DNA from 3 places in the Clostridium subterminale genome. Region 3 is predicted to be linked to each of the others. Evidence: riboswitches for the same ligand, from Rfam matches in the RefSeq annotation. Region 3 holds a riboswitch; each other region holds the start of a gene.

Region 1 (3,280 bases), on a different contig from region 3:
AAATTTATACATTCAACAATATATTCATCACTAACATAAAATCTAGCTATTAATCAGTGATATTTCCAAATTTTATTATTTTTATAGTTTCTGTTTGATTTTTAGTTTTAAGTAAGGTATAAATACAATTGCTATAAGTGCACTTATCCCCATTAAATATGGATAATAAAGATGCTTCATTATGACAAATGGTGACAATTTAGCTAATGCAGATGCTGATAAAAGCTGAGCACCATAAGGAATAATACCTTGAGCCACACAAGAAAACATATCTAATATACCCGCTACTCTTTTAGGTTCAATATCATATTGATTCGATATATCTTTAGCAATAGGTCCTACAGTAACTATAGCTATAGTGTTGTTAGCTGTACATATATCAACTAAACTAACTAATGTTGCAATTCCAACTTCTGCTCCTATTTTACTGTTAACTCTTTTTTTAATAAATCCTAGTATAAACTCAATTCCCCCATTGAATTTTATAATTTCAACCATTCCCCCAATTATAATTGAAATTATTACAAGCTCAGACATTCCCCCAATTCCTTTGCCTATAGCCTGCAATAGACCTATTATATCAAATGCCCCCGTAAATATTCCTATGCTTCCTGCAAATAAGATTCCACCAAGTAGCACCACTAACACATTAACCCCTAAAAGTGCCGCTAGTAATACTCCTACATAAGGTAAAACTTTAACTAAACTATATGAATAATCCGCCGCTACCTTAGAGTCATGTCCCAGTGTTATAAAAGTAAATATTAAAGTTGTTATTATTGCTGCTGGCAATACAACTATAAAATTCATTCTAAATTTATCTCTCATCTCACAGCCTTGAGTCCTCGTAGCTGCTATAGTAGTATCAGAGATCATAGAAAGGTTGTCCCCAAACATTGCTCCACTAACAACAGCTCCAACCACTAAAGCTATAGGTATACCTGTCTTAGCCGCAATTCCAGTAGCTATAGGAACTAATGCTACTATTGTTCCCATAGATGTACCTATAGATATTGCTATAAAACATGCAATTATAAAAACCCCAGCTACTAGTATGTTACTTGGTAAAAATGTTAGTCCTAAATTAACAGTAGATTCTACAGCCCCCATAGTTTTAGCAACCTCTGCAAAAGCCCCTGCCAATATAAATATCAGACACATTAAAATAATGTTGGGTTCTCCTGCTCCCTTGCAGAATACATCTAACTTTTTATCTAGTGATACTTCTCTATTCATAAATAATGCTACCAATGCCGCTAATAAAAATGGTACAGTTACAGGCATAGCATAAAAATCCTTTGTAACTAACGATATCCCCATAAAAACTACTATAAAAATAAATAATGGTAACAAAGCAATAGCACTGCCCTTTTTCAAGTTATCTTTCATTTCTTCCTCCTTAGTTTAATTAATACTTTAATTTTTTGTATATGATTTAGTGATATTAGGCATCTGAAAATAAAAAAGCTTCCTGCCTTACCTAAAAGATAATGCAAGAAGTTATATTCTTCCAATTCTTATCTTCCAGGTTAATCCTGCTGGATTTAGCACCATAAAGTTTAAAATAACTACCTTTGGTTGCCGGGCTTCATAGGGCCAGTCCCTCTGCCTCTCTTGATAAGATGCTATATTCTATTTTTAAATTCTTAATAAGAATAGCATTTGTTTATTATTATGTCAATATAATTTATCAAAAGTATACTTATGTTCTTTGCCAAAGAAGAGTTCAATAATTGCACCATTCAGTTTTCATTATGGTAATGCATCGAACCAGGCAGATTGTAGCAACGCAATACCTTCTCGTATCTGTTGTTCACTCAGTAAGCTATATCCTACAAATATAATATTTCTGGGGCAATCATTCCTATCATTCCAGAATGGAATCATAGAATATACTTTTACTCCGACTTTTTCTGCCTGTTTAATAAGCCAATCTTGTTCTTCACCACCCGGAAACTCCAAAACGAAATGCACCCCTGCTCCACGACCATGTAAGATTACTTTTCTGCCAAACGTTTCAGTCGCTTTCTGTACAAATATATCATGACACCTTTTGTAGGTAATGCACATTTTTCGAATATGACGCTCATAATTTCCCTCTCTCATATATTCAGCTAAAACACGTTGTGTCAACCATGATACAGGAGAATTATGGGAACTGAATAAACTATGATACCTCTTTAGGAGTCGTACTGGCAACACCATATAGTTCACCCGCAGAGAAGGAGAAAGAGACTTTGAAAAAGTTCCGATATAGATAGTACGGTCTTCGGTGTCTAAAGAGTGAAGTGATGGTACTGGATTGGCATCATATCTAAGCTCGCTGTCATAATCGTCCTCAATGATATACGCATCGTTAACATTTGCCCAATTAAGGAGCTCCTTACGCTGAACAATTGGCATCACAGTCCCATAAGGAAATTGATGCGAAGGTGTTACATAAGCAGCACATGTGTTAGAACCATGAATTGATGAGAGGATAAGTCCATCTTTACTAGCTGGGATTGCATGCACATTATAATTATTGTTGATAAATACATCCCTTGCTCCATTATATCCTGGTTCCTCCATTGCAATAGTGTTATTTTCTTTACTCAGAAGAGTGCACAAAATATTTAAGGAGTATTGTAGTCCACAACCGATGATAATTTGTTCCTTACTACAAACCATACCTCTTGATTTGTACAGGTGTTTTCCGATTTCTTCTCTTAATAGTAGATCACCCTGCTTATCTGGATAATGATTAACTACTTCTTTTTGCGATGATAGGAGAATTTGAGAGGTGTATTTTCGCCATAACTTGAAAGGAAATTGCTCATAAGGAAGCGTACCGTACTGAAAATCATATAGAATTACAGGTTTATTCAGTTCTGATTTTTTGATAGATAAGGCATTTATATTCTGCGGCACATAATTCCTCTCCATAAATTCACTTGAAGTATCTAGAACAAAAAAACCTGACCCATGTCTTGCTTGAATATATCCCTCCACAGCAAGCTGGGTATAAGCCTGACTGACAGTATTTCGTGCAATACCTAATGTTTGGGCTAGTGTACGAATACCTGGAAGCCGTTCTCCATGTGCAATATTTCCTTGTTCAATATCTTTTTTGACCTGATTATAAATTTGAAGATACATTGGATCATTTGAATTTTCTTGAATATAAATCATATAATTATAACCATCCTTATACCAAAGTGTATCCTACATTATATCATATAAGTGTATCTTTTAATAGGTTCACTTGTATGCTACAATATGTTTAATTCTATATCAAGTA
Region 2 (3,280 bases), on a different contig from region 3:
AATGAAATTTATAAGAGTGATAATGAAATAGTTAAAGCAGATGAAATTGAGTTTGAGAAATATAATAAGGAAATTAAGGAAAAAAGCAAAGTAATGAAGGTTCCTGCAGAAGAATTAGTAAACAAATTGACATTTTCAGAAAAAGCAAAAATAATGAGTATATGTAAAGAATTAAGTGAAGAAGATTATTCAGAGATAAGTGAATTTCTTACTTATAATGATGAACGATTAGCTGTATTAAGAACTCTTAATGTAATAGAGAATAAGGTAGATGAAGATCAAATAGAAGAATTAAAAGAGATATTTTCTAAATATATAGATATGGATAAGGTAGAGGGAAATTAATTATATAAATATATATTAAGAAACTATTTATATATAAACATATGCCAATAGTTGTTGCATTCATGTGGATTTCAGGGATTATTATGTAAGAAATGAATTAAATATATTGAAATAATAGTTATGTATTAGTGCTTTTAATTAGTATAATAAGCTAAATTTAAGTGACAAAATGCCTAAAATTAGGAATTTAAGATTTAACGAGAGAAAAACAATAAAATTTTTATAAAAATATTGAAAAAAGGGGTTGAAAAAAAATCAATATAATTGTATACTAAGTCTTGTCAGTTTAGTGACATTTTTATTTGTGTAAAAGATTGGAAAATGACTCAGGTCAAGGTAGTGTGAAAATCTAATTTTGTTACAATTATGGAGGAGTTCCCGAGTGGCCAAAGGGGGCAGACTGTAAATCTGTTACGTTTCGTTTCGATGGTTCGAATCCGTCCTCCTCCACCATAAGGTCGCATAGCTCAGCTGGGAGAGCACCTGCCTTACAAGCAGGGGGTCACAGGTTCGATCCCTGTTGCGACCACCATAGTAAATTTAAATTCATTAAACTGCACAAATTATATAATATGCTGGCATGGCTCAACGGTAGAGCAGCTGATTTGTAATCAGCAGGTTGTAGGTTCGATTCCTATTGCCAGCTCCATAAAGTGGAGGAGTTCCCGAGTGGCCAAAGGGGGCAGACTGTAAATCTGTTACGTTTCGTTTCGATGGTTCGAATCCGTCCTCCTCCACCATAAGGTCGCATAGCTCAGCTGGGAGAGCACCTGCCTTACAAGCAGGGGGTCACAGGTTCGATCCCTGTTGCGACCACCATAATGAATTATAATTCATTAAATTTCAAGACTATATAATATGCTGGCATGGCTCAACGGTAGAGCAGCTGATTTGTAATCAGCAGGTTGTAGGTTCGATTCCTATTGCCAGCTCCATAAATGGAGGAGTTCCCGAGTGGCCAAAGGGGGCAGACTGTAAATCTGTTACGTTTCGTTTCGATGGTTCGAATCCGTCCTCCTCCACCAAATAAGATACTAAGTTAACTTAGTATCTTATTTTATTTTTTAATAAAATATAAATTAAGAATTGGATAAATGTTTTTATTAAGCTCAAAATATAATTAATGGCATATACGAAGTTAATAGGATGGTAAATATTAACTTATGATATTAATTGTTAAGTATGTTGACAGTTATATTCCCCTATGCTATTATCTATGTATAAATTAATAATATAACTCTTATCAAGAGTGGTGGAGGGACAAAGGCCCAATGAAACCCAGCAACCGGCTAATAAAAGCAATGGTGCCAATTCCTGCGGTGTTTTCTGCAAGATAAGAAAGTTTAGTTTGAAAAGTACTAACCTCTTCTTGTCTGACAAGAAGAGGTTTTAATTTTAAGTGCCGGTAATATTTTAATATTTAGGGAGGAAAATTCAATGAAAAGATTATTTACGTCAGAATCAGTAACTGAAGGACATCCAGATAAAATGTGTGATCAGATATCTGATGCCATACTAGATGCTATATTAGAAAAAGACCCAAATGCTAGAGTAGCTTGTGAAACTGCAACTACTACAGGAATGGTTATTGTAATGGGAGAAATAAGTACAAACTGCTATGTAGATTTCCAAAAGGTTGTTAGAAAAACAGTTGAAGAGATTGGATATAATAGAGCAAAATATGGATTTGATTGCAATACATGTTCAGTATTAACATCTATAGATGAGCAATCACGCGATATTGCTATGGGAGTTGATGAGGCTTTAGAAAGTAAAGCAGGTCAAATGAATAATGATGAGGCTACAGGTGCTGGAGACCAAGGTATGATGTTCGGATTTGCTACGAATGAAACAGAAGAATATATGCCACTTCCAATTGCTACGGCTCATAAATTATCAAGAAGATTAACAGAAGTAAGAAAAAATGGAACCTTATCTTACTTAAGACCAGATGGAAAAACTCAAGTAACTGTAGAATATGAAGACAATAAGCCAGTTAGAATAGATACTATAGTAATTTCAACTCAGCATTGTCCAGATGTTACAAGAGAACAAATCGAGAAGGATTTAAAAGAGCATGTTATAGCTACTATAGTACCTGCTGATTTATTAGATGAAAGCACAAAATACTATATAAATCCTACAGGTAGGTTTGTTATTGGCGGACCTCAAGGAGACTCAGGTCTTACAGGTAGAAAAATAATAGTAGATACTTATGGTGGATCTGGTAGACACGGCGGTGGAGCTTTCTCAGGAAAAGATCCAACAAAGGTAGATAGATCTGCTGCTTATGCATCAAGATGGGTAGCTAAAAACTTAGTAGCTGCTGGTGTTGCTGATAAATTAGAAATACAACTTGCATATGCTATTGGTGTTGCTAGACCAGTATCTATACAAATTGATACTTTTGGAACTGGAAAGCTTTCAGAAGATAAGATAGTTGATATAGTTAATAAAGTTTTCGACTTAAGACCATCTTCTATTATAAGAGAATTAGATTTAAGAAGACCTATATACAAACAAACTGCTGCTTATGGACATTTTGGAAGAAATGACTTAAATTTACCATGGGAGCAATTAAATAAGGTTGAAGAAATAAAGAAATATATATAAAAATTTAAAAGATATATATTTATAAACAAGAGTCCACACTAATACTATGATATATTAGTGTGGATTTTTTTAAAAAAGGCTATAATTAAATTTATATAGAGTATGAAATTTAACAAGGATAAATATTTTTACTTTAAACTGTGTCATATTACTAAATCTTATTATATTTTAATATATATGAGATTTAATTTGGTATAATAATTATAAATAGATAATAATAGGTACTAGGAGAGATTTTATGATAACCATTGAAGGGATAGTTGAAACAGTTGTATTTAGAAATGAGGATAATGGATATACAATATGTAAACTAAAATGTGAT
Region 3 (3,280 bases):
ATATCATCTATTTTTTCTGAATATAATCCCATTGGTTCAAGATGTACCTTTGTTGTATAAGAAAGATCATAAGATTTTTCCTTTACTGTCGCTTCTAAGAAAGGTATATGCTGGAAATAATTTGCATCTATCTCACCTTCAGCAAGGGCAGTGTTAGGCAGCACATAATCTGAAAACTCCACTATCTCTACTTTATATCCTTCTTTCTCAAGCAAAGGTTTTATAGCATTTTCTACTATAGCTTTATGAGGCTCTGGAGACACCCCTATAGCAATAACCTTATCTTCACCATTAGCTCCTGAGCTTTCCTTTCCCTTAGAACCACATCCTACTAAAGTTACTCCTAAAGCCAATATTAACGTTAAACTTAATAATTTCTTTACTGATTTTTTCATGTATATATTCCTCCTCAAATAAATTTCTTAAAACTAAAATTTTAAATACTAGCTTAGCTTCTTATATAAATAGTTTCCTAAGCTTTGAATTAGTTGAACAAATAAAATTAGAACCACCACTGTAAATATCATAATAGGTGTATTAAATCTATTATATCCATAGGTTATAGCTGCTGCTCCAAGGCCACCACCGCCAATAGATCCAGCCATGGCAGAATAGCCTATAATGCTTATAATAGTTAAAGTAAGCCCTGAAGCAATAGATGGTAAGGCTTCCTTTATCATTACTTTAAATATTATTTGAGTCTTAGTAGCTCCTAAAGATTGAGCTGCTTCTATAACTCCTTTATCTACTTCTTTTAAAGAAGTTTCAATAATTCTTGCTACAAAAGGTGCTGCTGCTATAGTCAAAGGTACTATGGCTGCTGAGGTTCCTATGGATTTTCCTACAATAGCTCTAGTAACAGGAACGACTACCACCATCAAGATTACAAAAGGTAAACTTCTTAAAATATTTATAACCACATCTAATATTTTATATATATATTTATTTTCCATTGGGCCTTCTTTGGCTGTTAATATTAAAGCTATGGCTAAAACCATACCAATAACTACTGCGAAAAGTGTAGATACCACTACCATTATTAAAGTTTCTATTAGTGCATTACTCAGGATCTGTATAATTGATTCAACTGTCATTACTATAGCACCTCCCATTGGAATTTATTCTTTTCTAAGTAACTAGTAACAATTTCCTTCAACTGTTCATCAACTCTTATAACTAATGATCCCAATACATTTTCTCTAAATCTTTCTAGCTTTCCCCACACAATAGAAAAATTCACATTCAAATCTCTAGCCATGTTAGTTATAAATGAATTTTCACTTTTATTTGCCGGAAAATATATCTTAATATTAACTCCATTTTGAAATAAAACTTCCTCTTCTTCTCCTAAAAACTTTCTTAGAGAATATCCTGGTCTTAAGAATAGTTCATCTACATTTCCTTCTGCTTTAACTTCTCCACCTTCTACAAGTACTATGCGCTCACATATTGACTTTACTACTTCCATTTGATGCGTAACCATTACGATGGTAATACCCATTTCTTTATTAATTGTAGATAATAATTCTAATATGTCCTTTGTAGTTTTGGGATCGAGTGCTGAGGTTGCTTCATCACAAAGTAAAATTTTTGGTTCTAAAGCTAAAGCCCTTGCAATTGCTACTCTTTGCTTTTCTCCACCACTTAACTCCTTAGGCATAGACTTTATCTTGTGAGCTAGTCCAACAATTTTCAACAATTCTTCTACCTTTTTTTCTATATGATTTTTGTCATATCCCCATAGCTGTAATGGTAATGCTACATTATTGTATACATTAGATCTTTTTAGCAAGTTAAAGTTTTGAAATATCATTCCTACATTTTTTCTAAACTCTCTAATTTCTCTTTCTGTCATAGATGAAATTTCTTTTCCCATAACTTTCAAACTGCCTTCATCATAACCTTCTAATCCATTTATACATCTTAACATAGTTGATTTTCCAGCTCCACTATGGCCTATAATTCCATATACTTGTCCCTCTTCTATGGTAAATGATACATCCTTTAGAACCTTTAAATTATCAAAGCTTTTATTTATATGTGATACCTCTATCATTTTCTAGCACCGTCCTTTACTGTAGCTATCCTATCTGTTTTAAATCTAGATTTAATTATTCAGGCAAAAATAAAAGCACTAGAGAATAAATCTCTAGTGCATAAAAATTCATGCATGCCAATTCATTCTCTTATCTTTCAGCTCAATAAGCTGCAGGATTTAGCACCATGACATACATATAAAGATATATGATTCAGTATATATACACAGGTTGCTGGGTTTCAAAGGGCCAGTCCCTCCACCGCTCGTGATAAGACAATATTTACTTTTACCTTGCCACTAATTATACATAACAATAATTAAATAGTCAACATGAAAATACCAAAATTTTTAGATTTTTTTTAATATAATTATTTTATTTTTACTATTTTTATTTGTATTATTAACTTTACTTTTTATAATGATTAAAATAACTATTAATTAATATATTAATCTTTTACTTTTTATCCTATCTTCAATACTACTATTTATATAGCAAATCCTTTGAACGTCGCATGGATGAAACAACTAGTTAAATAGTTTCCTATTTAACTAGTTTTCTATATAGATATATAACTATGTAACTATTTTTATAGACAAATTCTCCATATATAATATAATTTTATTTTCTTCACTGGAGACCTTAGTATTTTATTAAATCCTAGTATTAAATATAAGAGTAAATGTACACGTCTCTTCTTCCACCACAAAGGAGTTAATTTCTTTTATTTCATCCATCTCACCTAAATCACCAAGTAAATTTTTAAAAGTTGTAAAATCACCCTCACACTGGATAGTTACTTCACCCCAAGAGTCATAAATAACGATGTTATTTAAAGAAATATCATTATAGCTTCTTAATCTATTCAAAAATTCTCCTAGTTTAAACTCTTCCTTATTCTTTGTTTGTTCATGGTTACTCTTTACTAAATCTCTATGCTCTTTAGCATTATCTAAATTTATTTGTGTTATACCATAAACAATTAAAAGTATTATAGTTGCTATAACTACTGCACTATTAATTAATTTATATTTTCTAGTATCCATTAATCTTCACCTTAGCTCTAAAATATAGTTCTTCCTTCTCTTGAAGAATAGATGAAACTTCAACTATTGAAAACTTTTCTTCTAAAATTTTGATACACATTGAATAGTCTTCCTTATCCTTAATCTTTATATTAAGTGTTATATTGTTTCCATCTATATTCATAGTAATTATTTCAAGATCTTCCTTTGAAATTATTT

The links. A riboswitch is a leader RNA that binds a small molecule or an ion and turns the genes downstream of it on or off. The one in region 3 is predicted to bind S-adenosylmethionine.
Region 1: another riboswitch for S-adenosylmethionine. It lies ahead of ABDZ93_RS17410 (Na+/H+ antiporter NhaC family protein); the one in region 3 lies ahead of ABDZ93_RS03160 (methionine ABC transporter ATP-binding protein).
Region 2: another riboswitch for S-adenosylmethionine. It lies ahead of metK (methionine adenosyltransferase); the one in region 3 lies ahead of ABDZ93_RS03160 (methionine ABC transporter ATP-binding protein).

Annotation. Positions count from the first base shown of each region.
Region 1 is NZ_BAAACI010000008.1:188,981-192,260, forward strand. Features, by position in the region: gene ABDZ93_RS17410 (Na+/H+ antiporter NhaC family protein) at 82-1,389, opposite strand; SAM riboswitch class I at 1,515-1,624, opposite strand; gene pdxR (MocR-like pyridoxine biosynthesis transcription factor PdxR) at 1,753-3,171, opposite strand.
Region 2 is NZ_BAAACI010000002.1:196,242-199,521, reverse strand. Features, by position in the region: gene ABDZ93_RS06825 (hypothetical protein) at 1-345, shown strand, start outside; tRNA gene ABDZ93_RS06820 (tRNA-Tyr) at 714-798, shown strand; tRNA gene ABDZ93_RS06815 (tRNA-Val) at 802-877, shown strand; tRNA gene ABDZ93_RS06810 (tRNA-Thr) at 920-994, shown strand; tRNA gene ABDZ93_RS06805 (tRNA-Tyr) at 1,001-1,085, shown strand; tRNA gene ABDZ93_RS06800 (tRNA-Val) at 1,089-1,164, shown strand; tRNA gene ABDZ93_RS06795 (tRNA-Thr) at 1,206-1,280, shown strand; tRNA gene ABDZ93_RS06790 (tRNA-Tyr) at 1,286-1,370, shown strand; SAM riboswitch class I at 1,583-1,685, shown strand; gene metK (methionine adenosyltransferase) at 1,783-2,958, shown strand; gene recD2 (SF1B family DNA helicase RecD2) at 3,197-3,280, shown strand, end outside.
Region 3 is NZ_BAAACI010000001.1:603,776-607,055, forward strand. Features, by position in the region: gene ABDZ93_RS03150 (MetQ/NlpA family ABC transporter substrate-binding protein) at 1-395, opposite strand, end outside; gene ABDZ93_RS03155 (methionine ABC transporter permease) at 444-1,094, opposite strand; gene ABDZ93_RS03160 (methionine ABC transporter ATP-binding protein) at 1,097-2,056, opposite strand; SAM riboswitch class I at 2,184-2,313, opposite strand; gene ABDZ93_RS03165 (hypothetical protein) at 2,690-3,082, opposite strand; gene ABDZ93_RS03170 (hypothetical protein) at 3,072-3,280, opposite strand, start outside.